Regions from separate parts of the Anaeromicrobium sediminis genome, predicted to be linked through region 2. Evidence: riboswitches for the same ligand, from Rfam matches in the RefSeq annotation. Region 2 holds a riboswitch; each other region holds the start of a gene.

Evidence for each region. Region 2 has a riboswitch for S-adenosylmethionine ahead of CCE28_RS13605 (Na+/H+ antiporter NhaC family protein). Riboswitches for the same ligand answer to the same signal wherever they lie in the genome.
Region 1: another riboswitch for S-adenosylmethionine. It lies ahead of metF (methylenetetrahydrofolate reductase [NAD(P)H]); the one in region 2 lies ahead of CCE28_RS13605 (Na+/H+ antiporter NhaC family protein).
Region 3: another riboswitch for S-adenosylmethionine. It lies ahead of CCE28_RS10340 (methionine ABC transporter ATP-binding protein); the one in region 2 lies ahead of CCE28_RS13605 (Na+/H+ antiporter NhaC family protein).

The regions. Positions count from the first base shown of each region.
Region 1 is NZ_NIBG01000020.1:65,032-75,940, reverse strand. It holds gene ilvN (acetolactate synthase small subunit) at 40-561, opposite strand; gene ilvB (biosynthetic-type acetolactate synthase large subunit) at 548-2,161, opposite strand; SAM riboswitch class I at 2,330-2,429, shown strand; SAM riboswitch class I at 2,498-2,598, shown strand; gene metF (methylenetetrahydrofolate reductase [NAD(P)H]) at 2,682-3,578, shown strand; gene CCE28_RS17340 (vitamin B12 dependent-methionine synthase activation domain-containing protein) at 3,616-4,278, shown strand; gene CCE28_RS17335 (homocysteine S-methyltransferase family protein) at 4,268-6,625, shown strand; gene CCE28_RS22335 (hypothetical protein) at 6,772-6,930, shown strand; gene CCE28_RS17330 (hypothetical protein) at 7,101-7,598, shown strand; gene CCE28_RS17325 (sigma factor G inhibitor Gin) at 7,745-7,933, shown strand; gene CCE28_RS17320 (S-layer homology domain-containing protein) at 8,085-9,254, shown strand; gene tmk (dTMP kinase) at 9,382-9,999, shown strand; gene CCE28_RS17310 (cyclic-di-AMP receptor) at 10,025-10,354, shown strand; gene CCE28_RS17305 (DNA polymerase III subunit) at 10,368-10,909, shown strand, end outside.
Region 2 is NZ_NIBG01000012.1:19,021-29,929, reverse strand. It holds gene asrC (sulfite reductase subunit C) at 1-503, opposite strand, end outside; gene asrB (anaerobic sulfite reductase subunit AsrB) at 517-1,308, opposite strand; gene asrA (anaerobic sulfite reductase subunit AsrA) at 1,301-2,320, opposite strand; gene CCE28_RS21870 (hypothetical protein) at 2,694-3,200, shown strand; gene CCE28_RS13610 (peptidase associated/transthyretin-like domain-containing protein) at 3,296-3,826, shown strand; gene CCE28_RS13605 (Na+/H+ antiporter NhaC family protein) at 3,884-5,176, opposite strand; SAM riboswitch class I at 5,331-5,431, opposite strand; gene CCE28_RS13600 (hypothetical protein) at 5,606-6,271, shown strand; gene clpX (ATP-dependent protease ATP-binding subunit ClpX) at 6,319-7,587, opposite strand; gene clpP (ATP-dependent Clp endopeptidase proteolytic subunit ClpP) at 7,601-8,182, opposite strand; gene tig (trigger factor) at 8,210-9,496, opposite strand; gene CCE28_RS13580 (sensor histidine kinase) at 9,753-10,909, opposite strand, start outside.
Region 3 is NZ_NIBG01000008.1:11,605-22,513, reverse strand. It holds gene CCE28_RS10360 (pseudouridine-5'-phosphate glycosidase) at 1-829, opposite strand, end outside; gene CCE28_RS10355 (PfkB family carbohydrate kinase) at 829-1,920, opposite strand; gene CCE28_RS10350 (MetQ/NlpA family ABC transporter substrate-binding protein) at 2,089-2,913, opposite strand; gene CCE28_RS10345 (methionine ABC transporter permease) at 2,929-3,579, opposite strand; gene CCE28_RS10340 (methionine ABC transporter ATP-binding protein) at 3,572-4,567, opposite strand; SAM riboswitch class I at 4,828-4,934, opposite strand; gene CCE28_RS10335 (YerC/YecD family TrpR-related protein) at 5,179-5,481, shown strand; gene proC (pyrroline-5-carboxylate reductase) at 5,511-6,320, opposite strand; gene hypD (trans-4-hydroxy-L-proline dehydratase) at 6,334-8,703, opposite strand; gene CCE28_RS10320 (trans-4-hydroxy-L-proline dehydratase activase) at 8,708-9,607, opposite strand; gene CCE28_RS10315 (DnaJ C-terminal domain-containing protein) at 9,980-10,900, shown strand.

The sequences.
Region 1 (10,909 bases), on a different contig from region 2:
CTAACAACCAAAAAAAAGAGAAGATATAATATCTTCCCTTTAATCAGTAATCTTAATATTTCCCCTCTGTAAGCCTGCAAAGCCTGATCTCACAAATTCGACTATGCCATAAGGGGTAATCATTTCTATATACGCAGAGATTTTATTAGAGTCTCCTGTGAGCTCTACAGTCATGGTATCCTTTGATACATCTATTATCTTTCCCCTAAATATATTAGTAGTTTCAATTAGAGATGCTCTAGTTTCTAGAGTAGTTTTAATTTTTACCAAAACTAATTCCCTATAAACGGCATTATCTGGTTTTAATTCTATTACCTTTATAACTGGAATTAGTTTGTAAAGCTGTTTAGTTATTTGCTCTATAATATAATCATCATCAGCAATGGTTATGGTCATACGTGATATCTTAGGATTTTCTGTTTCACCTACAGATAGACTATCTATATTATAGCCCCGTCGGCTAAATAGACCTGCTATTTTACTTAGGACTCCTGATTGATTTTCTACTAATACGGATAATACTCTTCTATTAATTTTAATCTCCTCCTTAAAGTGTTGCAAAATCAGGATTAACCATACATTCAATTAAATAAGGTTTATCAGATTTTAAAGCATTTTCTACTACCTTTTCAAATTCCTTATTGTTATTTACACGAATACCATCTATGCCATAGGCCTTAGATAAAAGGATAAAATCTGGATTTTTTAAATCAACACCATAGTAGTTTCCTTTCCCATAGGCATTATACTGTAACTCTCTTACCATGCCTAATCTATTATTATTAAATAGAATTATAAGTATAGGTAGATCATTTTGTCCAATAGTACCTAATTCACCTAGAGACATTTGAAGACCACCATCACCGGTAACACATATGACCTTATTGGTACTGGCAAATTGGGCCCCGATAGATGCAGGTAGGGAGTATCCCATAGTGCCAAGTCCACCAGATGTGAATATGGATCTTTTACCCATAAATTTAAAGTTTTTAATAGTCCAAATTTGGTTTTGTCCTACGTCAGCTGTAACTATACAATCATTGTGAGCTTTATCAGATAGATAGTTTAGAGCTACCTTGGGATTCACATATTTTTCATCTAATATATTATTTTCTTTTTCAGTAGACTTAATAATTTGTAATTGGTTTATCCAATCCTTAGTATCTAGATTAGTTATTTTTTTATTGAATTCTTGTAATATGGTTTTAGCATCACCAACTATAGGTACATGGGATTTTATATTCTTGCCCACTTCAGCTGGATCAATATCTATATGGATTATATCAATATCATTATTTAAAGATTGAATTAGATTATGGGCCCTATCGGCTATTCTGGCTCCTATAATCATTATTAAATCAGCTTGGCTAACTATATTTTTAGAGCCCTTATTCCCATGGATTCCGATCATTCCTAAATGATATGTGGAATCTTCGTTTAATGCACCTATACCCATAAGAGTATGGATTACAGGTATTTGTCCCTTGTTTACAAATTCTCTAAATTCATCTACTGCATTTGCACAAATTATACCTCCACCTACACAAATGAGAGGACGCTTAGAACCTTTTAATTTATTTAAGGCACGTTTAATTTGTCCTAGATGACCTTTGTATGTGGGTTTATATCCTAGTATATTTATGTTTGAAGGGTAATTGAATTTCATTTTTTGCCTTTGTATATCTACAGGAATATCAATAAGCACTGGCCCAGGACGACCAGTCTTTGCTATATAAAAGGCTTCTTTTATTATCTTAGGAATATCCTCAGCTTTTTTAACTAAATAATTGTGTTTTGTGAAAGGTTCTGTAGATCCTACTATATCTGCTTCCTGAAATACATCTTTACCTATTAGGTTGGAATTTACTTGGCCTGTAATTACTACTAGCGGAATAGAATCCATATAGGCAGTAGCTATCCCTGTGATTAAGTTTGTAGCTCCAGGTCCAGATGTGGCCAAACAGACCCCCACTTCTTTACTAGCCCGGGCATAGCCGCTGGCACAATGGGCAGCAGATTGTTCATGGCGGACTAAGATATGGTCTATATTAGAGTGTCTGAGAGACTCATAAAGAGGTAAGACCGCCCCTCCTGGATACCCAAATATAAATTTTACATTCTCTTTTTCTAAACACTTAATGATAATATCTGATGTTTTCATATCTTATCTCCTTTTAAAAATATTTCAACTATCGTAGCAAAAAATAAGACAGATGTCAATAAATTCTCAAAATTAAGAAAATTATTTTTGGAATAAATAAAAATTAAGTATAAAGGTATTGACATATGTTTCCACTATATATATAATTGATATAATTTAATATGATAAAACTTATCTAGAGAGGTGGAGGGACTGGCCCTGTGAAACCCGGCAACCTGCGTAAAGCGAAGGTGCTAAATCCTGCAGCAATTAAGCTGAAAGATGAGAAACTATTTTTAGTAGATAAACCTCTTTCAGTATGAAAGAGGTTTTTTAAAATTAAAAAAGTTAATACAGATTTCATCAAGAGAGGTGGAGGGACTGGCCCTATGAAGCCCGGCAACCTGCGTAAAAGCTAAGGTGCCAAATCCTGCAGCAATTAAGCTGGAAGATGAGAGTAAAGTTTAAACATATAAACTCTCTTATCTTTAAGAGAGTTTTTCATTTTGTTAATAACCTATTTTTAATGAGGAGTGAGAATATGAAGATTAAAAACTTATTTAACCAAAAAAGACCAGTTATTTCTTTTGAAATTTTTCCACCAAAGAAAAGTAGTTCTATAGATACTATATATAAAACTATTGATGGATTAGCAGAATTAAAACCAGATTATATAAGTGTTACTTATGGAGCAGGAGGTAGTGGTGAGGAAAATAAGACATTAGAAATTGCATCTATAGTTAAGAATAAATATAATATAGAGGCATTGGCCCACCTTACTTGTATATCTTCAACAAAGGATGAAATAGACAGTGTACTAAGAGAGCTTAAAGAAAATAATATTGAAAACATTTTAGCTCTGCGGGGGGATCTTCCTAATGATCCTAATTTCAAATTTCCAGATCCCCTACATTACAGATATGGATCCGATTTAGTTAAACATATTAAGAAGAATGGAGAATTTTCCATAGGAGGAGCTTGTTACCCTGAAGGGCATATAGAAAATGATAATATGGATAATGATATAGAAAATTTAATAAGAAAAATTAATTATGGTACAGACTTTTTAATAACTCAATTATTCTTTGAAAATAATAATTTTTATAAGTTTCATGAAGATTTAGTAAAGAAGGGGGTAAATATCCCTATACAAGCAGGGATTATGCCTGTTACTAATAAAAAACAAGTAGAGAGGATTGTATCCCTTTGTGGATCATATATACCACCTAAATTTATGAAAATAATGAATAAATATGAACATAACAAGGAAGCCCTAATGGAGGCAGGTATATGTTATGCTACAGAGCAAATAATAGATTTACTATCTTCTGGAATTGATGGAATCCATATATATACTATGAATAAACCAGAAATAGCACATAGAATAACAAAGAATATAGGTTGTGTAGTAAAGGCATTAAATGAAAAAGCCGTATAAGTAGTGATACTTAATAAGTAAAGGGTGGGAGATATGGATGTGTATAGACAAAAAAGAGGTTCTTAGATATTTGGGATATAAGAATCAACATATGGATGAAAAACTAAATAATCTTATAGATGAGTGTATGGCAGAAATAAAATCCATATCTAAACCCAAATATGTGTATGATATATTTTCTATAAATAAGGATAATGGGTTCACATTAGAAAATACTAACTTTATTTTAGAAGGAAAAAATATAAAGGATCATTTAAAGAATTCCACTAAATGTGCTGTAATGGTGGCAACCTTAGGAAGTATGGTTGATTCTAAGATAAAGTATTATGAAAAGATCAGTTTAACAAGGGCTCTCATATTAGATGCCTGTGCCACCACTTATATAGAGCATATTTGTGATGGGGTTGAAGATGAAATTAAAGAAATTGCAAGGAAAGAAGGTAAAAATATTACCTTTAGATATAGTCCTGGATATGGAGATTTTTCTATTAAAGTACAAAGTAAAATACTAAATATATTAGATGCTAATAAAAGAGTTGGAGTTACTTCAACGGAATCTAGTATATTGATACCTAGAAAATCAGTAACAGCTTTTATTGGGTTTCAGATAGAGGAAAAAGAAAAGATAAATAAATGCTTAAGTTGCAATAAATATAAGAGTTGTAGTTTTAGAAAAGGAGAGATTAGTTGTGGATATTAGGGAAAAGTTAAAGGATTCCATATTGTTTTTTGATGGTGCCATGGGTACTATGTTACAGGAAAGAGGATTAAAGAGGGGTGAAGTACCAGAAACCTATAATATAATATATCCTCAAATAGTAAAAGAAATTCACCAAAAATATATAGAAGCAGGGACAGACATAATAACTACAAATACCTTTGGAGCTAATGAATTAAAACTAAAAGATACATCCTACTCCGTTGAAGAGATAATAGATGCGGCAGTGAAAAATGCTAAGGAAGTGGCAGGGAATAAATATGTGGCTCTAGATATGGGGCCAATAGGTCAAATGATGGAACCGATGGGAACACTGAAATTTGAAAGGGCTTATGACATATTTAAGAGGCAAGTAATAGCAGGAACTAAGGCTGGATGTGATTTAATATTAATAGAAACCATATCAGATTTATATGAGATGAAGGCAGCCGTATTGGCAGCAAAAGAAAATAGTAATTTACCCATATTTGCCACTATGACCTTTGAAGAAGACGGACGTACTTTTACCGGAACAGATCCTATTAGTATGGTAGTTTTCCTAGAAGGTATTGGAGTAGATGTATTAGGAATGAATTGTTCATTGGGGCCTAATGAAAGTAAACATATAGTAACTAAAATATTAGATTATGCATCAATACCTGTTATGATACAGCCAAATGCTGGTTTACCTAAAATTGTTGATGGAAATACGGTTTATGATGTGACACCAGAGGAATTTGGAACTACCATAGAAGAGCTACAGTCTTTAGGAGTTAGAGTATTTGGAGGATGTTGTGGTACAAATGATAATTTCATAAGGGAAGTGGTAAATAGACTAAAGGATAAAGATTCAGCTAAAATAGAAAATAAAGAATTTACTGCTGTAACTTCTGCCACAAAAAATGTAATAATTGATGAAGTTGTTATCATTGGAGAGAGAATAAATCCAACAGGAAAGAAAAAGTTTAAAGAAGCACTTAGGAATAAGGATATAGACTATATATTAAAAGAAGCCATACTACAAAAGGAAAAGGGAGCACATGTATTAGATGTGAATGTAGGCCTACCAGAAATCGATGAGATAAGCCTATTAAGGGACGTAACGAAAGAAGTCCAGTCTATAGTAGACTTACCCCTACAAATCGATAGTACGGACCCTGTGGCCATAGAGGCGGCCATAAGGGGATATAACGGAAAAGCCATAATAAACTCTGTAAATGGAAAAGAATCTGTTATGAAGGACATATTTCCCATAGTTAAAAAATATGGAGCTTGTGTAGTTGGTCTTACACTAGATGAAGATGGAATACCATCTAAAGCTGAAGATAGGGTGAAAATAGCAGAAAAGATTATAAAAAGGGCGAAGGAATATGGAATAGATAAGAAGCACATATTAATAGATTGTCTAGTTCTTACTGCCAGTGCTCAACAGGAGGAAGTACTAGAGACTATAAAAGCAGTAAAGATGGTAAAGGAAAAGTTTAATGTAAGAACCACCTTAGGAGTTAGTAATGTGTCCTTTGGACTACCAAACAGAAGGTTATTAAATAAGACCTTTTTAAGTATGGCATTGGCAAGTGGATTAGATGCTCCCATAATAAATCCTAAGGATGATGACATACTAGAGACTGTATATGCCTATAAAGTCCTTGCAAATGAGGATAGGGACGCAAAAGTCTATATAGACAAGTTTAAGCATGTTAAAAATGTGAAACAGGATGTGAAAACATCTGATCTAACATTACAAGAAATTATAATAAAGGGGTTAAAGGCAGAGGCTAAGGATAAGACTATAGAGCTTTTAAAAGAGAAGTCTGCCCTTAAAATCGTAAATGAAGATTTAATTCCAGCTCTAGATATAGTGGGGAATAGATTTGAAGAGGGAAGTGTATTTTTACCACAACTTATAATATCTGCAGAAACGGTAAAAGTGGCCTTTGAAGTTATAAAGGAAAAAATAAAGAAGGAAGAAGAACAAATAAGTAAAGGCAAATTAATATTAGCCACAGTACAAGGTGATATTCACGATATAGGTAAGAACATAGTTAAGGTTATACTAGAAAACTATGGCTTTGAAGTAATAGACCTAGGAAAAGATGTGGATCCTATGAAGATAGTAGAAGTGGCTAAGGATGAAAATATAAAATTAATAGGATTAAGTGCACTTATGACTACTACGGTAAAGAGTATGGAAGAAACCATAAGGCTTTTAAGGGAAAATGAAGTAGGCTGTAAAGTTTTTGTAGGTGGAGCCGTATTAAATGAAGAATATGCACAAATGATTAAGGCAGATTTTTATGCTAAGGATGCGAAGGTAGCCGTAGAAATCGCAAATAAAGTATTAAATTAGTAGATAAAAAGCCAGTTTTTTATAAAAACTTTAACCATTCAACAATTTGCTACAAAAATAGTAATATATGGCCATTTATAGACAGAGGAAAAAGGGTTATTATATAGAATAAGAAGGTATAAAGTCTTTATAAAAGAGGTTAGAGTATGATTATAAAAATTATTTTAACAGTGATGTTGTGTATACCCATGGCATGCTTACAAATATATTTAATTAGAGATGTGCTAGAAAATATAGAGAAAAAACCTTCCCCAAAAAGAGTGAGGGTTCAGAAAAATTATGGGCACATAAGGATAGCAAAATAATATATTAATATTAGAATTATTAGTAAAGAAAGTATTTAAATACTTTCTTTTTTCTTTTGAAATAAATTTAATATAAAACACTTTTATTTGATACAAATTTTATAACATGATATTATTATATCTATATACAATTTGTATGGACATATATTTTATTATAAGGGGAGTCTAAAATGTATATAATTAAGCAGACTATTAAACAAAAAAGGTTATCATTTTGGAAACTTTGTCTAATGATTATAGGAACTATTATCACACTTGATATTTCTTTAAGATTATTAAAAATAGTAAGTCCTATCCTAGCAACCATAGGAGCTTTATTATCATTTGGGTTAGCAGTATGTGCCTGCCTATATATTATATATAGGAGAATTTCTTATTATAATTATAAGATAATAGGTGACGAACTTATAATGGAAAGAGTATTTGGTAGAGCAAGCCACTCTTTTTTAAGTTTGAAATTAAGTGAACTAGATTTGTTTGAAGCCTATGACAAGGCCGATATAGAAAAAATAAAAGAAAAGAAGGCAAAAACGTATAAATTTATTTCTACTAGAGAAACCAAAAACTGGTATATAGGTGAATTTACTAGAGGTGGAGATGTATATAGGTTTGTATTTGAACCTAATAAAGAACTTCTAAATGCCATAAATGCAGTAATGTCATATTAAAAAAGTAGCCCAAGGGGCTACTTTTTTATGTTTTTGATTAAGCCCCCAAAAAAGGTACAATAAGATTGAAATTTCTTATGACACAGACATACAGTAAGTGAATAGAATATTATATAAAGGCCATAATTAATAAAGAGGTGAGGCTTTTGAGTAATTGTATTATGTGTATGGAAAAACCTAAGGAATACATAAATTTATTAGATGAACGTATATGCAGAGAATGTGAAACAAAAATTACGGACTTATCTATAGATGACATTGAATATGAATACTATAATATGATGATTAAAAAAATATGGAGTAAGTACTTAGTTAAATATGATGAGAGCTACTAATTAGTAGCTCTTATTATTTTTTGCCCTACTTGGTTAAAGGGTAATTTTAGTTTTTTAGTTATAGAAAATAAATAAAAATTATATAGACGACAACTAATTACAAAATTTACCAATTGGTTGTGCTAATATATTGTGGCAGGGAGGGATAGCCATGAACAAAAAAATCAAAATTCTATTATTAATTATTTCTCTTTTAATAAGTACTACTTTTACATCCTACGGATATATAGGAGTACAAGGTAAAATTCCTAGATTAACAGAAAATAATAATACAGTAGTATCTTCTGGATCTAGAATGACAGAAATCAGCAAGTTGAAAAAGGATAAGAGTATTGAAGAAATAATAGAGGAAATAAGAGAAGCAGCTAGAAGAGAAAGTGAATTTATGAAAGAGATAGGAGAAGATAAAGACAAAAATAAAGACAAAGATAAAAAAGAATCTAAAAGTAAAAAGAGTAATAAGTCAACAAAAAGTAAGAGTATTGAAGAGATAATAAGGGAAATTCAAGAAGCGGCAAGAGAAGAAACAGAATTTATGAAAGAGATAGGGATGGATAAAAAAGGATCTAAAAGTAAGAGTATTGAGGAAATAATAGAGGAAATAATGGAAGCAGCAAGAGAAGAAACTGAATTTATGAAAGAGATAGGAGAATATAAAAAAGGATCTAAAAGTGAAAAGAATAATAGATCAACAAAAAGTATTGAAGAGATAATAAGAGAAATTCAAGAAGGAGCTAGAGAAGAGAGCCGATTTATGAAGGAGATAGAAAAAGAAGATAATAAACCTAAAAAGATATTTTCAGATATAAGTAGTCATTGGGCAAGGGACTATATAGAAAAGTTATCAGAAAAAAATATTATTTCTGGCTCTAATAATAACGAATTTAACCCAGAAGGGTACATAACGAGAGCCCAAATAGCTGCCATCTTAGTAAATGCATTAGATATAGATATGAACTCTTATGAAAATAATAAAGTATTTGAAGATGTAGGGGTTGAAAGTTGGTATAGCAAGTTTGTTTCTGTAGCTTATAGAAATAATCTAATTAGCGGTTTCGATGGAGAGTTTAAACCAGAAAAAGAAATATCAGGGGAAGAATTAATTCAAATAGTTGTAAATGCATATGAGAAAAAATATGGAGAAATAAAATTAGATTTAGACGATATGAAAAATACAAATGATGTAAGTGATTGGGCTAAGGTTTCTGTAGCTAAAGCTAAAAAAATAGGGGCAATAGATAAACTTCTTGATCCAATAGAATACAAAGGAAAAGTAAAAAGAGGTCAAGCGTGTGTATTAGTATATGAATTAATAAAATAAAGGTATAAAAGAGTAGCATGATCATGTTTCATGCTGCTCTTTTAAATTATGGAATAACCTATACCTATAATATTTTTTTATTTATGTTAAAATAATAGTATATATTTAAATTAGGAAGAGGTATAGTATGAAAGGATTATTCATTAGTTTTGAAGGACCAGATGGAGCAGGAAAAACAACTCAGATAAAAATGTTAGAGGAGTATCTTAAAAATAAAGGATATGACGTAGTCCTTACTAGAGAACCAGGTGGCACATATATAAGTGAGCAGATAAGAAAAGTAATACTAGATGTGAGCAATGAAAATATGAATTATATGACGGAAGCCCTTTTATACGCTGCATCTAGAGCACAACATGTAAGTGAAGTAATAAAATCATCTATAGACGAGGGCAAGATAGTAATTTGTGATAGATTTGTAGATTCTAGTGTGGTATACCAAGGCATAGGAAGAAACTTAGGTATAGACACAGTAGAAGCAATAAATAAATTTGCTATAGATGGTTGTATGCCACATGTGACTTTTTTATTTAAAATATCTCCAGAAGAAGGAATTAGGAGAAAGTCTAAACAAGGGGAAAAGGATAGACTAGAAAATGAGAAAATAGATTTTCATAAAAGAGTTTACAAGGGATATGAAGAATTAAGAGATAAACATGTAGATAGAATACAAGAAATAGATGCAGAAAAAACCATAGAAGAAATCCATGAAGATATTAAGAAACGCATAGATGATATATTATAGAATTATTTAAATGGGAGGTTATGGTATGAAACTAATAATTGCTATAGTGCATGATGAGGATGCTCAAGGGGTAGTTGAAAAATTAACTGAAAATGGCTATGGTGTGACTAAATTAGCTTCAACAGGGGGATTTCTAAGAGCAGGAAACACAACTATATTTGTGGGAGTAGAAAAGGAAAAAGTGGATAAGGTAATAGATATAATAAAAGATATGTGTAAATCAAGGAAAGAGATAGCTACAGCACCTACTCCAATAATGGGTAATGCAGGCCTTTTAGCCACCTATCCTGTAGAAGTAAAGGTAGGAGGAGCTACTATCTTTGTAATTGATGTAGATCGCTTTGAAAAAGCCTAAATGGGAGGAATAAATGGATTTTAAGAGTATTTTAGGCCATGAAAGAACAATAGATAAGTTAAAAGAAACTATTAGAAAAGATAAAGTTGCCCATGGATATATTATTGACGGACCCATTGGAAGTGGCAAAAAAAGTATAGGAAAAGCCTTTGCTAAAGGTATACTTTGTGATAGTTTTTCTGGTGATTCTTGTAATATATGTACGTCATGTTTAAAAATAGAAAGTGAAAATCATCCAGATTTAATATACATTTATCCAGATGGAAAAAGTATAAAGAACCATCAAATTGAAAGTCTTCAACAGGAAATTATAAGAAAACCATATGAAAGTGAAAAGAAAATATTCATAATAAATGATGCAGATTCAATGACAGGGAGTGCTCAAAATAGACTTTTAAAGACATTAGAGGAACCTCCTGCCTATGCAGTTATAATAATGTTAAGTACTAATTCAAATAGATTTTTACCTACCATATTATCTAGAATTCAACTTTTAAAATTAAATAGGATAAATAGTAACTTAATTGAAAAGTTTATATCAAAAAAATATAATAT
Region 2 (10,909 bases):
TCAGTAGTACATATGATTCCGAAATCTTGCATATGTGCCTTTATACAGTCATTTGGACATCCTGTCACAGCAATTTTAAAGTGGTAATGATTTGGGAATATGGCCTTTTCTATGTTTTGAGCAATTCTTGTAGTATTGTCATTGGCAATTTGACATACCCTGTTACCAATACAGGCAGATACATTTCTCGTACCAGCTGCTGGATATCCATTCTCTGGATTTGCAATTTCAACACCAATGTTTAATTCTAAGTCTTCTATAATAGGCGCAACCATTTTATTCACTTCAGGTATTTTATCATAGTCAATTCCTGATAATTCAAACCCCTGTCTAGTAGTTAAGTGAACTCCACCATCTCCAAACTTCTCTGCAATTTCTTGTAAGATTGCAAAATGTTTAGCTTCCATATGTCCACCTGGAATTCTTACTCTTAAAGCAGTTTTTCCCCTTACCTTTGTTATTCTATAGGCATTTTTTTTAACTTTTTTAACATTTACACTCACGAAATCACCTCCATTAATCAATAAGTTCTTTAGCTTTTACATAGTTAAATACAGGTCCTTCTAAACATACATAGGTTTCATCTATCTTGCAATGTCCGCATTTACCAATTCCACAGCTCATCTTTCTCTCAAAGGATACCCATATTTTTTCTTCCGCTAAACCTCTTTTTACAAACTCAATTGTTGCAAACTTCATCATAATAGGAGGCCCTACTACTATTACTTCCGTATTATCTAAATCTTTCATATCACATACAGCTATATGTTTTGTTACTAAACCTGTTTCTCCAGTCCAACTTTCATCAGCTGAATCTACAGTAAGCACTACATTTATTTTCTCACTCCACTTTTTAATTTCATCTCTAAATAAAATATCATTAGGAGTTTTAAATCCAACTATTAGTGTAAAACTCTTTACTAAATCCATGTTATTATAGAAATAGTTAACTACATTTTTTACAGGCGCAAGACCTGTTCCTCCTGCAACTATTACAAGGTTCTTTCCCTTATATTGGTCAAGATTAAATCCATTTCCATAAGGTCCTCTAACAAAAATTTTATCTCCTGCTTGTAAATCAAATATTCCATCTGTAAGCTTTCCTACTTTTCTTATGGTCATATCTAAATATTTATCAGTAAAGTCACTTATAGATATAGGGGCTTCTCCCACACCTGGTATAGATAGTTGTAAGAACTGTCCACCTATTAGATTCATATCATTTTCTACTCTAAAAGTATGGTCTATTCCTGATTCTTCCCATCTATCTATTATCTTTATAGGTCTTGGTAAATATGGATTATTCATTTGAATCCCCCTTTACTATTTCGTTCACTTTTTCTATGCACTTAGGGAATGATATATATTCTGGACACACATCATCACATCTTCCACAGCCTACACACATGTGGAAACCAAATCTCTTGTGAAAGTCGTTAATCTTATGCATAGTCTTAAATCTCATTCTGTCGCCTTTTTTTGTTCTAAAGTCATGGTTTCCTGCCATTGTGCTATATCCATCTACTTGACATGATGCCCACACTCTTCTTCTTTCGCCCATTTTATTATCTTTTCCATAGTGTTGATCTTGCATAGTAAAGCATGCACATGTTATACAAGATGTGTTACATCTTCCGCAGCCAATACATCTGTGAGTGTATTCTGTCCATATATCATTTTCAAATACTTCTTTAGTTACCTTATCTACTGGAGGTATTTCTACCTTCACTTTATTTTCTTCAACAAATTCTACTTCATGTTGAACTTCTTCAGCTCCTTCACTGAATAATGCCTTAAATTCCTCATCTTGTATATTTAATATTACATTGTCATTATTAAATTTACATGCTACTGCATATTCATCTGTTTTGTTTCCATTCATGGACACACAGAAACATGAATCAAATCCTTCATTACATTCAATCATGAAGAACTTAACCTTTTCTCTTAATCTCTTATAATAGAAATCTTGTTCTGGTCCATTTTGTAAGAATATTGTATCTAATCTTTTCATTCCATTTATGTCACATGGTCTTAAGAAAATTATAATCTTTTCATCAGGTACAGAAGGAACGGATACGTTGTCTTCTGTAAAGTAAAATAGAGTTTCACGAATTGGGTAAATGATTTCCTTTGGAGAAAAGAAACTCTTTTCATTTAATTCCATTTCATCAAGGCCACTAATGGGCTTATAACAGACTAGATCCGTATCTGAATATCTACCCTTTTTCTCTATTTTTTTAGGTCCGTAAATCTTATATTTATCAGATAAAGTATTTAGGACGTGATTAAACTGTTTAATGCTAACCTTATACGCCATAGACTACCTCCTTAAAAGTTTCATTGTTAATATTTTAACTTTGAATCTAATAATTTTCTGTGATATTCGTCACGATATAAGAAAAAAATGCATATATAATTAGTGGAAGGGGAATCAACCAAGTACCTTTTCACACCGCAATTGTTGCTTAATCCTATGCTATTTGTGGTTCACGATAGGATGTAAAGTTGAAACTTTCTAAGTTATGTCTCTAAATTTTAATATTAACTAGCACCTTTTTATCGAGTAATTAATACAATAAATTAGAAAGACAACCAACTGCAACAATTCAATAAGCTTATATCTCTTCCATACAGAAAAATATGAGCTTATCTAAATAAAAATAACTAAAATAATAGTGGAGGAATAAAATATGATGAATGAATTATCTTATGAAGAATTAAAGAGAAGATTAATAGAAGAAATAAAAGTTGAAATATTAGAAGCGGAAGCAAAAGCAAGAGCAAAAGCAGATGCAGAAGCAAAGGCAAAAGCAGAAGCAAAAGCAAAAGCAGATGCAAAAGCAAAAGCAGAAGCAAAAAATAGAAATCTTAATGTAGATATTGATAAAGAAGAAGAAAAAGAAGTAGAAAAAGAAGTAGAAATAGAGAAAGAAGTAGAAATAGAAAAAGATATGCATAAACAAGTTCAATATAATAAACAAACTAACCACAATCACATTTATCAAAGACAATATCAAGGTCAATTATCTAAAAATGATGCAGATACTGACGCAGATGCTTGGTCAGATGCTTGGGCAGATGCAGATGCTAAAAATAGAGCTAGAAATAAAGCTGACGCAGATGCTAAGAACAAAAATAGAAACAAAGCTAAAGCAGAAGCCGAAATTGAAGATAAGAAGAAGCATCCTTGGTGCTAGATATTCATTAAAATAGTGGGGGGCTTCCCCCCACCATTTTAAAAATATCATATACATAAGCACCAATCCTTTTAGAAATTATAGGAGGTACTTTTATGAGTCCATGGGAAAATCTTCCACAAGAAATCCAAATTAATGATTCTACTAAAAAAAATGATGTGATTGAAACAGAATACCTAACAGAAAAAGACAATACTGAAAAAACTCTAGATCAATCTAGTATTCAAAAAAGCATGCATGATTTAGGCCAAGACCAGCACCTAGAAACCCATCCTTCCCAATTTAATTTCCAAAATGTTCAATTAACTATGGATAATAATATGGATAACTTTGCTGGTAAAATCGCTGGAGTAATCTATTCAAAAAGTAATAGGGAAATCACTCCAAATGCAATTGTTTTACTATACTTTGGATCCTATGATGATTCTAAGACATATCCAGTATGCCAAACTAAATCAGATGATAATGGAAACTTCGTCATCGAAAATTTGCCACCAGGCTATTATACCTTATATGCATATCTTGGAAGATATTTTAAGGAGAAAATATACAATATAAAAATCATGCCTGGACAAAATCATCACCAATCTATACTTCTAAAAAAAGTTGAAGATGATCTTGGTTAATATAATACTTAAAGAAGCATAATAAAAACAGGATAGGTATTACCTATCCTGTTTTTATTATGCTTCTTTAAGCTTTGGCACTCCTATTAATATGGCTATTACTGCACATATTCCCATTAAGTAGGGGTAGTATAAATATCTCATTATATCAAATGAAGAAACCTTATTTGATGCCACTCCCACTGCCACAAGAATTTGAGCTCCATAGGGAATAATCCCCTGGCAGAAGCATGAAAAAGTATCTAGTATACTAGCTGATCTCTTTGGTTCTATATTATACTCATCTGCTATATCTTTAGCAATTGGACCTGTCATTACTATGGCAATAGTATTGTTAGCTGTACACAAATCAACCACACCAACTAATAGGGCAATTCCAAATTCAGCTCCCCTTTTACTAGATATTCTATTTCTAATAAAATCTAGTAAGAAATTAATTCCACCGTTAAATTTGATTACTTCAACCATACCACCAATTAATAAGGATATTATTATAATCTCTGCCATACCATTGATTCCATTAGATACGGCTGATACAAAACCCCATATGTCAAAGGAATTTGTCATAATACCTACAACTCCTGCAAATAATGTTCCTCCAGTTAAAACTACAAATACATTTATTCCTGATAAAGCTCCTATTAATACCACTAAATAAGTAACTACTTTAATTATACTGTATGGATGGTCTCCTCCTATGGCAGTATTGTTTCCATTTCCTATTAAAACAAATATAATCCCTGTTACAATGGCTGCTGGTACTACTATTAAGAAGTTCATCCTAAATTTATCTCTCATCTCACAACCTTGAGTACGTGCCGCTGCAATAGTAGTATCTGATATCATAGATAGGTTATCTCCAAACATGGCTCCACTAATTACAGCACCTAAAGCAAGGCCTAAAGATATGTCTATCTTTTCAGCTAACCCTATGGCCACTGGTGATAGGGCAACTATAGTCCCCACAGAAGTTCCTATAGATAGGGATATGAAACAACCAATTACAAATATTCCTGCTATTAATATGTTTCCTGGTAATATGCTGAGACCTAAGTTTACTGTAGAATCTACAGCTCCCATTTCTCTAGCCACCCCAGCAAAGGCTCCTGCTAATATGAATATAAAGCACATGATTATAATATTAGTGTTTCCTGCCCCTTTGCAAAAAATCTCTATTTTATGAGAAATCTTCTCCTTAGGATTCATACAGATGGCTACTATGCTAGCCACTAGAAAAGATACACTTACAGGCATCTTATAAAAATCTCCTATTATAATAGATGTTACTAAATACATAACTAAGAAAACTAATAATGGTAACAATGCTAAACTACTTTTTTTATTATTCATAATCCTTCCTCCTACGTATAGTTTAAATAAAGTACATATTTTTCTAGGGACAATCATTTGAATTTAAAAAGCTGTGCACATTAATTACTTTTTAATTTCCTTATAAACTAAAAAAACTTCTTGCAGATAATGCAAGAAGTTAAATTTCCTTTGTCCCTTATCTGCCAGGTATCACCTGCTGGATTTAGCACCACAGAATTTAATCTAGGTTGCCGGGCTTCATAGGGCCAGTCCCTCCGCCGCTCTTGATAAGATTATATTTAATTGTTTTTCACAACGTATATGATTATAGCTAAAAGAATAAATATTGTCAAATGTTTTTTTCACACAGACATTTCTACTCTAAAAAAATAAATTTTATATTTAGTGAAACTTTTTGTATTATTCATCCGTCTAATGCATGTAATAAAAAATACTAGGAGGACAATTATGAAAAGATTATTAAGTTTAGTAGTTGCAGTTTTATTAATTTTCACCTTTGTAGGGTGCAGTAAACAAGAATCAAATATATCAGAGAAGGAAACTGAAGATAACAAATTAGTTTTAAACTATAATATAACTAAAGAAGTTCTGGAGGTAGAGTCTAAAGATACAAAAATAGATTATCCTCAAGTTATAGATTATCCTGGAGAACTTTTAATGGATTATATGAATCAAAGCTTAAAAAGAATTGCTGATATATATGGAAATGAAGATATTTACAACCATGTGCAAATAGACTATGAGATCACGAGAATGGATGAAAATATATTAAGTGTATTATTCAAAGGTACTGGTGAAATACAAGGTCATGGTAAAATTAATATTCAACAAAGTATTAATCTAGATATGAATTCTTCAAATGAGATTACGTATGATAATCTTATTAAGTCTAAAGAAGAAGTAATGAGAATACTAGACCAAAAGGCTAAAGATAAAGGAATAAAAGAAGGAATAGAAGCAGAGGGAGTAAGGTTATACTTTAAAGATGAAAATGTAGTATTTTATTACATGCCTTTAGATGATAGTGCAAAGGAATTTATTGAACTAAGTGTGTCTGAAGAGGATTTAAAGGAATATATAAACACTGATTTTGGTCAAGTTCCTGCAAGTTAGTATTTAAATTAAAAGGAGATGAATTTAATTCATCTCCTTTTGCTTTTTTATGAAGCGCTTTCTTTTTTAACTTTTTTCTTTTTCTTTTTGTCTGAAATAACTAAAGTAGGTTCGTTTTTGTTTACAACTGTTTCTTTAGTTATTACACACTTTTCTATATCATCCCTAGACGGAATTTCAAACATTACATCTAGCATTAGGTTCTCCACAATACTACGCAGTCCCCTTGCACCAGTTTTTCTTTCTATGGCCTTTTTAGCGATTTCTATTAAAGCATCCTCTTCTATATCTAATTCCACATTATCTATTTCAAACAACTTTTTATATTGTTTTACTATAGCATTCTTAGGCTCCTTTAATATGGCCACTAGTGATTCTTCATCTAATTGCTCTAATGTTACCATAACAGGAATTCTTCCTACGAATTCTGGAATTAGACCATATTTTAATAGATCTTCTGGCTCGATTTTACCAAGTAATTGACCAATGTCTTTTACTTCCTTACTTTGAATATCAGCACCAAAGCCCATAGTCTTTTTACCAATTCTCTTTTGAATAACCTTATCTAATCCATCAAAGGCACCACCGCAAATAAATAACACATTAGTAGTATCTATTTGAATGAATTCTTGGTGTGGATGCTTTCTTCCACCTTGTGGAGGAACACTAGCAACAGTTCCCTCTAATATCTTTAGTAGGGCTTGTTGTACACCTTCTCCAGATACATCCCTTGTAATAGACGGATTATCAGATTTTCTTGCTATCTTGTCTATTTCATCTATATAGATGATTCCCTTTTCAGCCTTTTCTATATCATAATCAGCCGCTTGAATAAGTTTTAATAGGATGTTTTCCACATCTTCTCCCACATATCCAGCCTCTGTCAATGAAGTAGCATCAGCTATGGCAAAAGGTACATTTAATATTTTAGCCAATGTTTGAGCAAGTAAAGTCTTTCCAGATCCTGTTGGACCTACCATAACTATATTACTCTTTTGAATTTCTATATCATCTTTTTTACCCGTATGATTAATACGTTTATAATGATTGTACACAGCTACAGCTAAGGCCTTCTTAGCTCTTTCTTGACCTACTACATATTCAGCTAATATGTTTTTGATCTCCTTTGGCTTAGGTAAATCGCCCATATCAACTTCTATGCTTTCATCAAACTCTTCTTGGATGATTTCTTGACAAAGTTCAATACACTCATCACATATATAGACACTAGGACCAGCAATAAGCCTTCTTACTTGATCTTGAGATTTCCCACAAAAGGAACATTTTAATTGTTTTTTTTCGTCAAATCTTGACATATCTTCACCTCTACTATCTAGAAGTTATTACCTTATCGATTATTCCGTAAGCTGTTGCTTCTTCGGAACTCATAAAGTAATCTCTATCAGTGTCTTTTGAAACTTTCTCTAAAGGCTGGCCAGTTCTTTCACTTAAAATTTCATTTAATTTTTGTCTCATCTTAACAATTCTTTCAGCGTGAATTCTAATGTCCTCTGCTTGCCCACGAGTTCCACCTAATGGTTGGTGTATCATTATCTCCGAATTTGGAAGAGCAAATCTCTTTCCCGGAGCTCCTGCTGTAAGTAAAAATGCTCCCATACTTGCTGCCATACCTATGCATATAGTAGAAACATCTGGCTTTATATATTGCATTGTATCATAAATAGCCATACCTGCAGTAATACTTCCACCTGGTGAATTTATGTAGATCATAATATCTTTATCTGGGTCTTCTGCTTCCAAGAATAGAAGTTGTGCAACTACTAAACTTGCCGTATGATCATTCACTTCATCGCCTAAGAAAATTATTCTATCCTTTAATAATCTTGAATAGATATCATAAGACCTTTCTCCGCGATTAGTTTGTTCAACTACCATTGGTACTAAAGCCATTGTATCAATCCTCCTAGCTTAAGAAAATTACTCAGCTTTCTTTGCATTATCTGCTAAGAAAGTAACTGCTTGTGACATTTTTAATGTGTCTTTAATGTTATCTACATCAGCATCTCTTAAAGTTGATTTAAACTTATCTAATTCCATCTTGTATTGAGTTGCATATCTTTCCATTTCTTTTTCTACATCTTCTTCGCTTACTTCAATGTTTTCAGTTTCAACAATTTTCTCTAATACTAGTCTAGTCTTAACTCTCTTTTCACCTTCTGGTCTCATTTGGTTTCTTAAATCATCCATAGTTGTGTTAGTGTACTTTAAGTATGTATCTAAGTCTAGACCTTGGTATTGTAATTGATATGCATATTGATTTACTACTTCATCTATTTCATATTCAATCATAGATGCTGGAATGTCCATTTTAGCGTTTTCTACTGCTTTTTCTACTAATGCATCTTTATATTCAGCTTCTACTCTATTCTTTGCTGCTTCTTCTCTTTTACCCTTAATATCTGCTTTTAATTCTTCTAAAGTATCGAATTCACTTACATCCTTTGCAAATTCATCATCTAACTCTGGTAATTCCTTTTCTTTTACTTCATGTATTTTAACTTCAAACTTAGCTTCTTTTCCTGCTAAATTTTCTGCATGATACTCAGTTGGGAATGTTACATTTACATCTAGTTCATCTCCAACATTTTTACCTACTAATTGTTCTTCAAATCCTGGAATAAATTGTCCAGAACCGATTACTAGAGTTTGCTTTTCTGCTGTTCCACCTTCAAATTGCTCATCTCCTGCAAATCCTTTGTAATCTATGATAACTGTATCTCCATCTTGTACTGGTCTTTCTACAGCTAATAATCTAGAATTTCTTTCTCTTAACATTTCAACTTCTTTTTCAATATCTTCGTCACTAACATTATACTCGTTTTTCTCAGCTTCTATACCTTTGTACTCCCCTAATTCTACTTCTGGTTTAACAGTAACAGTTACAACTAACTCTACATCTTCACCTTTTTTAATTTCTTCTACATCTAATGATGGTCTATCCACAGGCTCTAAGTTATGCTCATCAATTGCTGCTGCATAAGCTGTTGGGAAAATTTCATTTATAGCTTCTTCATAGAAGATTCCTGCTCCATAGTTATTTTCAATTACAAACTTAGGCGCCTTTCCTTTTCTGAATCCCGGAATGTTAAATTTACCTCTCATCTTCTTGTAAGCCTTATCTACAGCTTTATTAAAATCATCTGCTGGGATGTTTAATTTTAAAGTTACTTCATTGTTTTCCTTCTTTACGAATGTTGAATTCATTTCATTTCCTCCTCTATTGTTAAATCCTTAATATTCTTTTTAATAAAACTTTTACATAGCCTTTATATTATATCATAAATTTCGTTTGTCAACTATTTTTTTGATTTATTATACATATATTTTTCATATCCATTTAATCATTCTTACCATTATAATATAAGTCTATTCAAAAGGATTATTTATTGGTTAAGAATTTGGGGTTTAAGATTACGAGTGTATGTTCAATACGCTAGGTCCTACCCCTTAACACTTCTTCTTAATATATATCTGAAAATTCTATATCTCTTCTTGTATCGCCTTCATGTTCTGGTATTTTTTTAGACTGAAGTACACACTCTTCTCCAATAGTGTATATGGGTAATTCAACAATAAAAGTGGATCCCTTATTAACTTCGCTTTCAAGTCCTATATTTCCTTTGTGTAAATCTACTAAAGATTTCACTATATAAAGACCAATTCCACTGCCTTCCTTTTGCCTATTATACAAAGAATGAACTTGGGTAAATCTTTTAAAGATTTTCTCTTTATGATCATGAGGTATACCAATGCCCGTATCCTTTACTATAATCCTTATGAATTTCTCTCCGTCTTCTATCTTAACTAGGATAGTGTCCTTTGGGTTAGTATACTTCACTCCATTAGATATTAAATTTAATAAAATTCTTTCTATTTTTTCCGAATCAATTGCCATTATTTTTTCTTCCACATCCGTATCAAATATTATTTCTTTATTTTCACTACTTACATATTCTACGGTGGATAAGGTAATATCCTCTACAATTTCTACTATGTTCATATTCTTTAAGTTGAGCTTCATAAACCCAGATTCTATTTTAGTAGAATCTAACAAATTATTAATAAGCCTAAGTAACCTATTTGAATTTTGTCTCAATATTTTCGTATGTTTATATAATACATTTTCCTCTAATACACCATTTCCCTTTTTTACATATAGCTCTAATAATTGAGTAGTAGAAAAAATTAAATTTAAAGGAGTCTTTAATTCGTGAGATATATTAGAAAAAAATTCAGTTTTCAACTTATCATATTCCCTTGTTTCTTTTAATTCTTTTGTTTTATTAGTAACATCTTCACTTAGACTTAAAATAGGTTTGGCTATTACTCTTCCTATTATTATGGATACTATTCCTATAATAAATATACCCATTGTGGCTAACAATAATAACCTATCTGTTTTTTCTTTAACGGGTGCATATAAGGAATCTGTAACTATTTTTGTTATGAGCTTCCAATTATTTGCGCCAGGAATTTCTATAAAATATGCCCTAGAGTGAACTTCTTCAAAGTTATATTCTAATATGCCCATATCAGATTCTAATACATTTTTAAACTTAACCACGATTTCTTCACTTATTCTATCTGACTCTATTTTCACATTTTCTTTTATCATAG
Region 3 (10,909 bases), on a different contig from region 2:
CCTTAGTAATTTCTTTAACCTTTCCAAGTAAAAATGGAGTAGATTCCTTACCTGAAATTCCTTTTTCATCAGCTTCAACTAAAGCATCTTCAATAGCCTTAGTTATGGCATCATAATCCATTTGATGTTCTTCAGGAATTGGGTTTGCTATAACCATTCCACCCTTTAATCCTAAATCCCACTTAGCCTTTAAGGCCTTAGCCACATCTAGTTCACTATCAGCCTTGTAATCTACTGAGAATCCACTCTTTCTAGTGTAGAAAGCTGGTAATTCTTCTGTTTTAAATCCTACCACTGGAACTCCATGAGTTTCTAAATACTCTAGAGTTAAACCAATATCAAGAATTGACTTAGCACCAGCACAAATTACAGCCACATTAGTATTAGCTAGTTCCTGTAAATCAGCAGATACATCAAATGTAGTCTCAGCTCCCCTGTGAACTCCACCAATACCACCTGTTACAAATACTTTAATTCCAGCTAGTGCTGCCACTATCATAGTAGAAGCCACTGTAGTAGCACCATTTAATTTTTTAGCCACTATAAAAGGTAAGTCACGTCTACTTGCCTTTAAAATATCATCACCTTGACCTAAGTATTCTAAATCTTCATCAGTTAAACCTACCTTAAGACGTCCATTTAAAATGGCAATAGTGGCAGGGACTGCACCATTTTCTCTAACTATTTCTTCTACTTTTCTAGCTGTTTCCACATTTTGAGGGTATGGCATTCCGTGAGATATGATAGTAGACTCTAAAGCTATCACAGGTTTATTTTCATCAAGGGCCTTTTGGACTTCTGGATGAATATCTAAATATTGTTTATACATTATAAGTTCAGCTCCTTTAATTTTTTAGTTATATTATTTATAGATAAATTTGGGTTAATAGTATTTTCATGAGATAAAGCAAGGGATGCAGCAGCACTACCTATTAGGGCTTGCTTTTTCATTTCATATCCTTCCATATAAGAATGAATTACTCCAGCCATGAAAGCATCTCCAGCACCAGTAACATTTACCACATTAGTGTCTAGTGGAGGAAGTAAGCCTTTAGTGTTCATATCAGCATAATAAACGCCCTTGCTACCTAAACTTATAAATATTTGAGATACACCCTTTTCTAAGAAATAATCACAAACCCTTATTAAATCATCATTGCTGTTAATTTCTATTCCAGATAAGGTTTCAGCTTCAATTTTATTTGGCTTAATAGTATGGAATAGGCCAATAAAATCCTTTATTTTTAGGGCTTTAGCCGTTGAAACTGGATCAACAAATATGGGTACATCTTTAAAATTAGATGCAATATAATAAAGGGTATCTGCAGGAATATTAGTATCTACAACTAATATTCTTGAATTTTTAATTATATGTTGCTTTTCACGAATAAAATCTATAGACATTTTATCTAATATATCCATGGAAGCTATGGCGCCTAACATATCTCCATTTTCATTTAATATGGACAAATAAGTGGAAGAAGGGTGGTCTCTAAGAAATAAACAATGACTCATGTCTATACCAGACATTTTGCATTCCTCCATTATTTTAAGTCCGTAAATATCATCGCCTATGGGAGACACTAACTTAGTTTCTATACCTAATTTACAAAGATTTTCAGCAATATTACGACCAACTCCACCTAGAGACAGTTTGATATTCCCTGGATTAGAGTCATTTAATATGAAGGTATTATGTGGGAATCCACTAATATCCATATTGCTACCACCAATAGCAGTTACATATTTTTCATTTCTTATGATATAACCTTTCCCCTTAATGTAACCCTTTTTCATTAAATTAGTTATATGGACGGCTACAGAGGAACGTGCAATTCCTAGTCTATCAGCTAAATCTTGCTGAGAGATAAGGGGATTCTTACTTATTAGGGTTAGAATTTCTCTTTCTCTTTCAGTCATCTAATCACCAACTTGTGTTTATTTATTAATCTTTTGCTTATATTATAAAGTAAAGTTTATAAAAAAACAATAGTTTATATGAAATTTAAATTATATGGTTTCATAAACCTATTAATTTAGTTTCACCAAAAAATAAAAGGATATGATAAATCATATCCTTTTATATCTTTAAAATGCTGGTACAACAGCACCATTGTACTTTTCTTCTATGAACTTTTTTACTTTTTCACTTTGAATTACCTTAATTAACTTTTGGATTTTTTCATCGCCCTTGTTATCATTTCTTGTTACTATAATATTTGCATAAGGAGAGTTGCTGCCTTCTAATAAAATGGCATCCTTAGTAGGATTTAAATTAGCTTCTAGGGCAAAGTTTGTATTTATAACGCTTCCATCAACATCCTCTAATGTCCTAGGTAATTGAGGCGCTTCTATTGGTTTGAATACTAAATTTTTAGGGTTATGAGCAATATCAAATTCTGTGGCCTCAAGACCAGCATCATCCTTTAACTTTATAATACCTGCATTATCTAGAAGTATTAAAGCACGACCTTCATTGGTAGGGTCATTAGGAATTGAGATAGTTGCTCCGTCCTTTATATCTTCTAAAGATTCAAACTTTTTAGAATATAATCCAAGGGGCTCTACGTGAACTTTTGCTACACTTACTAAATCTAAATTTCTTTCAGTTACAAAAGAATCTAAATAGGGTACATGTTGAAAGAAGTTAGCATCTAGTTCTTTATCTGATAATAATACGTTAGGTTGAACATAATCTGTAAATTCTATTATTTCTAACTCTACACCTTCTTGAGCTAAATCTTCCTTAATAAAGTTCAATATTTCCACATGGGGAACTGGCGTTGCTCCTATTTTAAGTACATTAGAAGTTTCATTGGATGTTTCTTGTGATACTTCCTTTTTTGTACCACAAGCACTTAATGTTAAGACTAATGCTAATAATAAAGATAATGTTTTCAATATTTTTTTCATTTTTAATTCCTCCTATTATTTTTTATTGATTAATGAAGCTAATTTATTTCCAGTAGACTGAATGATTTGCACTAATAATATTAAAACTATAATAGTTGACCACATTATATCTACTCTAAATCGTTGATAACCATATCTAATGGCTAAGTCACCGAGACCACCACCACCAATGGCCCCTGCCATGGCTGAATAACCCACAATATTAATTAAAGTAATGGTAATACCTAAAACTAGGGATGGGGTAGCTTCTGGAATTAGTACTTGTGTTATAATTTTCATTGGTGTAGCGCCCATGGCTAGGGAGGCTTCTATAACTCCCCATTGGATTTCCCTTATGGAGCTTTCAACTACTCTAGCATAAAAGGGTGTGGCAGCTATTACTAGGGGAACTATGGCAGCCTTAGTACCTAGAGTTGTTCCTACTACAAACCTTGTAAATGGAATTATAAATACCATTAATATGATAAAGGGTAGGGAGCGGGTAATGTTAATAATCCATGAAAGGATTCTATTAACACTTTTGTTAGGTAATATATGATTTTCATCAGTTACTACTAGGGTAATTCCCAGGGGTAAACCTAATAGGATGGTCAGGAGTGTGGATAATCCTACCATAAATAGGGTTTCATTTAAGGATGGTATTATTAAGGACAATATATTATTCACTTTTCATCACCTCTGTCTTTATATGATTTGATTCTAAATATTCAATTATCTTTTCTAATAAAGTTTTTGCCACATCTAATCCAATTGTAAGCTTTCCTATAGGTGTGTTTTGTACATATTCTATCTTTCCACTAATAATATTCACATCTATGTTAAACTCTCTAGATATTCTAGATATTATAGGTTCACTTACACTCTTTTCTGTATAGGATAAACTAATAATATTACCATGGAGCATATTTTCAGGAATCACTTGATTATCTTCCACAAAGTGCTTTGTAGACTTGTTACCAGGTTTAGAGAAAATATCTATGGTATTACCTTCTTCGATAACTCTTCCTCCTTCTAATATGGCCACCTTATTACATATTTCTTTTATTACTTCCATCTCATGGGTTATTATGACTATGGTAATGCCTAGTTTTTTATTAATGTCCTTTAGTAGAGACAATATTTGATGAGTTGTTTTAGGATCAAGGGCCGATGTGGCTTCATCACATAATAATACATCTGGATCATTAGCTAAAGCCCTGGCAATACCAACCCTTTGTTTTTGCCCACCACTTAATTGACTAGGATAGGAATTGGATTTATCAGATAGTTCTACTAAGTCTAGAAGTTCTTTTACTTTTTTGTTTATTTTATCTTCAGGTGTTTTAATTAATCTAAGGGGAAAGGCCACATTTTCAAATACAGTTTTACTACTTAGTAAATTAAAGTTTTGAAATATCATGCCTATTTTTTTTCTCATTTCCCTAAGTTCTTTGTTAGCCAGAGACACAATATCTGTATTATTAATAATCACACTACCACTAGTAGGTTCCTCAAGGCGGTTTATACATCTAACTAAAGAGGATTTTCCAGCACCACTTAATCCTATAATTCCGTATATGTCTCTATTGCATATTTGCAAATTTATATTTTTAAGGGCATCTACTTTCACATTACCCTTTACGTAAGTTTTAGATAATTCTTTTATTATGATCATGAAGTTCACTCCTAGAAATTATTTGGTTAACTGTATAAAATTCCATTAAAAAGTCATACTACGTATGATTCGTTATGGAACCCTACGGTTCCCTTCGACGATTACTATCGTAATCTGAACACCCTCCTTTAAAGAGGTAGGGGAATTCTTCCCCCATACCCCTTACTTTTTTAGTTACTTATAACTTTGAAAAGTTATAGGTAACTAAAAAAGCCTCTTTCATTAAATGAAAGAGGCTACAGCATACAAGACTGACGCATCTCTCATCTTCCTATATCACTAGATATAGTAGGAATTGGCACCGTTGCTCTTGCGAGCCGGTTGCCGGGCGTCATAGGGCCAGTCCCTCAGCCACTCTTGATAAGAGTAAAATGTATTAATTTTTCTGAATTGATTTAAAATAAAGTATAATGGGTAAATTAATAATTGTCAACAAAAAGTTTTTAAAAAATTATTCTATAAATAAAGGAAAAGGGCACTAAGTATAGAAGTATAAATATATCTAGCAGTTTTAATTTTTCTAGGACATGAGGTAGCTTAAAAGGGCGAAAATTTACAAAATAGGATTTGCTAGTTGCCCTCAAAAAAAATTAAATTGAGGTGATAATGGAATGACATATGATTCAAAATTAAAAAGCGAATTTATAGATGAATTATTTGATGCATTTATGTTACTTGAAAGCAAGGAAGAATATTATAGGTTTTTTGAAGATATATGTACTATAAAAGAAATTCAATCTCTTGCTCAAAGGCTTAAGGTGGCGAAGCTTTTAAGAGAGAAGAAAACTTATAATGAAATTGAAGAAATAACTGGAACGAGTACGGCTACTATAAGCAGAATAAATAGATGCTTAAGCTATGGGGCAGACGGATATAATTTAGTATTAGATAGATTAGAAAAAAAAGAAGGCTAAGCCTTCTTTTTTAGTTGCTACTTATTTTTTTAATTACCACTCATTTTTTTAGATTTGTTCATACAAGCTAACATGCCTTCTATGACGCTTGATCTAAAGCCTTCTTTTTCTAAGGTTGATACGGCTTCTATAGTAGTACCTCCAGGGGAACATACCATATCTTTTAATCTACCTGGGTGCATACCCGTTTCTAAGACCATTTTAGCTGAACCTAAAACACTTTGTGCTGCAAATTTGTATGCATTATCCCTGCTCATACCACCTAAAACGGCAGCATCAGCCATGGCTTCAATGAACATGAATACATAGGCAGGAGAAGAACCGCTAACACCTATAACTGCATCTATTAGATTTTCTTTAACTACTTCAGCCTTACCAAAGCTTTCAAAGATGGCTTTTATCATATCTAATTCTTCCTGTGATATGTTTTTATTAGGACATAGGGCACTCATACCTTCGCTTACTAGGGCCGGCGTATTTGGCATAGTACGAACTATTTTATAATCATGACCAAGTAGGCTTTCCATATGATTTAAGCTCACACCAGCAGCTATGGTGACTAATAGTTTATCCTTAGTTAAACTATTCTTAATCCCTTTAATTACTAAATCATAAATATTAGGTTTTACAGCTAATACAATTATATCTGAATTATTTACTAATTCTACAGAATCAGTAGTTATGTTAATGCCTAAAGCTGTTTTTATACTCTCTAATTTCTTTTCATCTAAATCAGATACCATAATATTTTCAGCCTTAATTAAGCCAGATTTTATTATTCCGCCAATCATGGCTCCACCCATATTACCACAACCGATAAATCCTATTTTTTTATTCATAAGTATCTCCTCCTTAGAAAGATTGTTCAGTTCTTCCTATGATTTCATCTTGTAACTCTTTACTTAAATTATGGAAATGATCTGAATATCCTGCTACTCTCACTATTAAATCCTTATAGTCATCAGGATTTTTTTGTGCATCAATCAGGATTTTTTTATCCATTACATTAAATTGTATATGATGTCCGTCCATTTTAAAATAACTTCTTACTAATGCAGACATATTTTCAAGACCTTCATCATCCTTAACTACAGATGGAGTGAACTTTTGGTTAAGTAAAGTTCCACCAGTTCTTAGGTGATCCATCTTAGAAGCAGATTTTATAACGGCAGTAGGTCCTAATCTATCAGCACCCTTAGCTGGAGAAATACCCTCAGATACAGGTTTATTAGCAAGTCTTCCATTAGGAGATGCCATCATTACAGAACCAAAATAAACATGACAAGTGGTAGGTAGCATATCTATTCTATATTTTCCACCCTTCATATTAGGCCTATCTGTTACTTCATCATAAAAGGCATTAAAGGCTTTTAACATTAATGAATCTGCATAATCATCATCATTTCCGTACTTTGGAGTTTTATTAATAACCATATTCCTAATGTGCTCATATCCTTGGAAATTATTTTTTATAGCCTCTAATAATTCATCCATATTAAACTTATTTTCGTCAAATACATTATATTTAATTGCAGATAAGCAGTCTGTAATAGTACCTATACCAACTCCCTGAATGTAGTTAGTATTATATCTAGCACCACCTGCATTATAATCTTTTCCATTAGAAATACAGTCACTAATTACAGTAGAGATGAATGGGGCAGGCATAAACTCTGCATATAAGTTTTCTATTATATTATTACCCTTTACCTTAATATCTACAAAATGCTTTAATTGAATTTTAAAAGCTTCAAACAATTCATCAAAGGACTTAAAGGAAGATGCCTCACCAGTTGTAGGTCCTAGTTGTTTTCCAGATACATGATCATAACCGTTAAATAGGGTGATTTCGAAAATTTTAGGTATATTTAAATATCCTGTTAATATATAAGCTTCCTTACCATAGGCTCCCGTTTCAACGCAACCACTAGTTCCACCTTCACGAGCATCTTCTATGGATTTTCCAGAATTTAACAACTCTTGTATAATGGCTTCCGTATTGTAAAAGGCAGGTTGACCCCATCCTCGTCTAGAAATTTCGCAAGCTCTCTTTAAGAACTTATGGGGAGTTTTTTTACTAATTTGGACGTTAGAACTAGGTTGTAATAATCTCATTTCATCCATAGTATCTAATATTAAATAACTTACATCATTTACTCCATCAAAGCCATCCTTAGTTATTCCACCTGTATTTATGTTGGCAAAATCTGTATAAGTGGCACTTTCTTTTAATGTTATCCCCACTTTTGGTGGAGCTGGTTGATTGTTAAATTTAACCCATAAACATTCTAATAATTCGCGAGCAGAATCACTGTCCAATATGCCATTTTCCACATCATTTTCATAGAAAGGGTTAAGATGTTGATCTAGTCTACCAGGACTAAAGGCATCCCAAATATTTAATTCTGTAGTTATTCCCACATGGACAAACCAGTACATTTGAATGGCTTGATGATAAGTCTCTGGTTTATGGGCCGGAACCACTTCACAATTTTTAGCTATAGTTAAAAGTTCATCTCTTCTTTTTTCATCTGTCTCTTTACTTGCTAACTCTTTAGCATATTCACTATAACGTTTACCGTAAATCATAATGGCATCACAACAGATTTTCATAGCTTCTAACTGATGGGATTTAGATAAAGCTTCCTTGTCATTCATAAAATCTAATTTGCTTATGGACTCATCTATATCCTTTTTAAAATCTATAAAACCTCTTTCATAAATTTTACCGTCCCCAACCGTATGACCAGGGGCACGTTGCTCCATGAATTCTGTAAAAATACCACTAGTGTAACAATCTATCCACTCAGGGAATATGTTTTCAAATATTTTATGTCTAATAGATCTCTTTTCCCAGAAAGGGATTATTTCTTCCTCTTGTATCTTTTTAGTATCTTCATCTACTTTAAATGAAATATGTTTTCTAGAATCCATAACGTGAAAATCTTCTAATGTATGGCAGCAAAGCTCTGGAAATGTGGGAGTACCTTGTAATGAAGGTCCCTTTTCTCCTACTATTAACTCTCCTTCATGGATACATAAAGTCCTATTCTCCATGAAATATTTAAAAGACAAGGCCCTTAATATGGGTGTAGACACAGTTCCCTCATATTTTTTATAAGCCTCTGTATAAAGTTTTGCTCTTTCAATAGATATAAAAGGGGATGTGGAAGTACTTTCCTTTCTCAAGCTTTTTACCCTTTCATTTATTCCTCTTTCCATAAAATTAACCTCCTATCTTCACATTAAAATCATTTTTTTCAAATATACTTTTTATATAATTTAAATCTTCTTCACTAGGAGCTTTTAAATTTTTTTCGTAGTCCATTTTTAATCTTTCATATTTATGATTTCCCGTATTATGGTAGGGAAGAAGATTTACTTTCTTTAGATTAAGCCTTTTTAATAGGTGTATAATTTTTTCAATATTATCTGTATCTGTGTTTATATCTTCTATAAGGGGAATTCTAATATTGATATTAGCCTTATCATTTGCTAATTTTTCTAAATTGGATAATACTAAGTTATTATCCACTAGAGTATGTTTTTGGTGTATAAGAGGGTCCATGATTTTTATATCGTATAAAAATAAATCCACATAATCTAGGATTTTTTCAAAGGACTCATAATTTACATGGCCACAAGTATCAATGGCTACGGATATACCCTTGGATTTACATCTTTTAACTAAATCTGTCACAAAATCTACTTGGGTCATAACTTCACCACCAGATAAGGTAACACCACCACCAGATTCATCATAAAAGATTTTGTCCTTTTCTATTTCTTTCATTAGTTCAGATACTGTATACTGGGTACCAATTATTTCTCTAGTGTTATTAATACAATAATCTATGCATTTACCACATAAACTACATAAATGAGAATCCAGGTGAATAAATTCATCCTTTAAGGTTAGAGCATTTTTGGAACAGGCTTTTACACATGATCCACATAAATTACATTTTTCACTATTGTACATCATTTCAGGTATATAACTTTGTGTCTCTGGATTGTGACACCAACTACATTTCATAGAACAGCCCTTGAAAAATATGGTAGTTCGTATACCTGGGCCATCGTGAATAGAGCATTTTTGAATATTAGTAATTAATCCTCTTTTCATAATAAAATTACTCCTTAAAATTAAAATATTAAATAAAATATATTGGTTAAAAAAGTTTACGGTTGTAAAAAAATGTTGATGGAAGTAAAACGATGAAATTCTACAAAAATTACTATATAAGTTACTAAATACAAACTTTGCACTTCTTGTTATAAATATAACATATCTATATGCTAAAAATCTATATAAATTTATAATTATAAAAAAAATTTACAATGGTGAATAAAATGTGTAAAAATGCCATCTTGATTTATAGTAGAATTTTATTTATAATAAAAGTCAAAGAAAGTCAAAAAACTAGAATAAATATATATAAATAGAAAAAAATAATATGTAGATAGAGAATTCAATTATTCAAAAGGGGAGATTAGATTGGAATATAAAGATTATTATAAAATATTAGGAGTGGATAAGGGATCATCTCAGAGTGATATAAAAAGTGCCTATAGAAAATTAGCAAAAAAATATCATCCCGATGCAAATCCAGATAATAAAAAAGCAGAAGAAAAATTTAAATCCATAAATGAAGCCTACGAAGTATTAGGTGATGAAGAAAAGAGGAAAAAATATGACCAATTTGGAAGTGGGTATAATTTCCAAAATGGTATGAATTTTGACCCTTCTCAGTTTGGATTTGGGGGATTTGGACATTCTGGTGGTGGAGCTAATGGTGATTTTAGTGATTTCTTCAATATGGTATTTGGCAACGATGGATTTGATTTAGGATCCATGTTTGGTAGAGGGGGTACTCGTAGAGGTCCAGCTAAAGGTCAAGATATAGAAGCAGAAATAAGTGTCTCCATTAAAGAAGCCTATGAAGGAGCAAAAAAGACTATTAACTTGAAAACTCAACAGGGAAATAAAAGTCTTTCTATAAAAATACCAAAGGGCATATTGCCAGGAAAGAAAATAAAATTAAAGGGACAAGGACATGGAGGCATGGGTGGCCCTAATGGAGATTTATATTTAAAAATCAACTTTGAAAAGAATTCTTCATTAGAATTAGACGGGCTAAATATATATACAAGGGTGGATTTAACCCCATGGGAAGCAGCTCTTGGATGTGAAACCATAGTAGAGACATTAGATGGGAAAATTAAAGTAAAAATTCCACCTAGTATTCAGCCAGATGGAAAAATTAAAATACCTAAAAAGGGATATAAGGACAGAACTGGAAATGCGGGAGACTTATATATAAAAACTAGAATTGTTAACCCTAAAAACCTTACGGAAGAAGAAAAAAATCTATATGAAAAACTAAAGGATATATCTAAATTTAATCCGAGAAGTTAGGAGGTATAT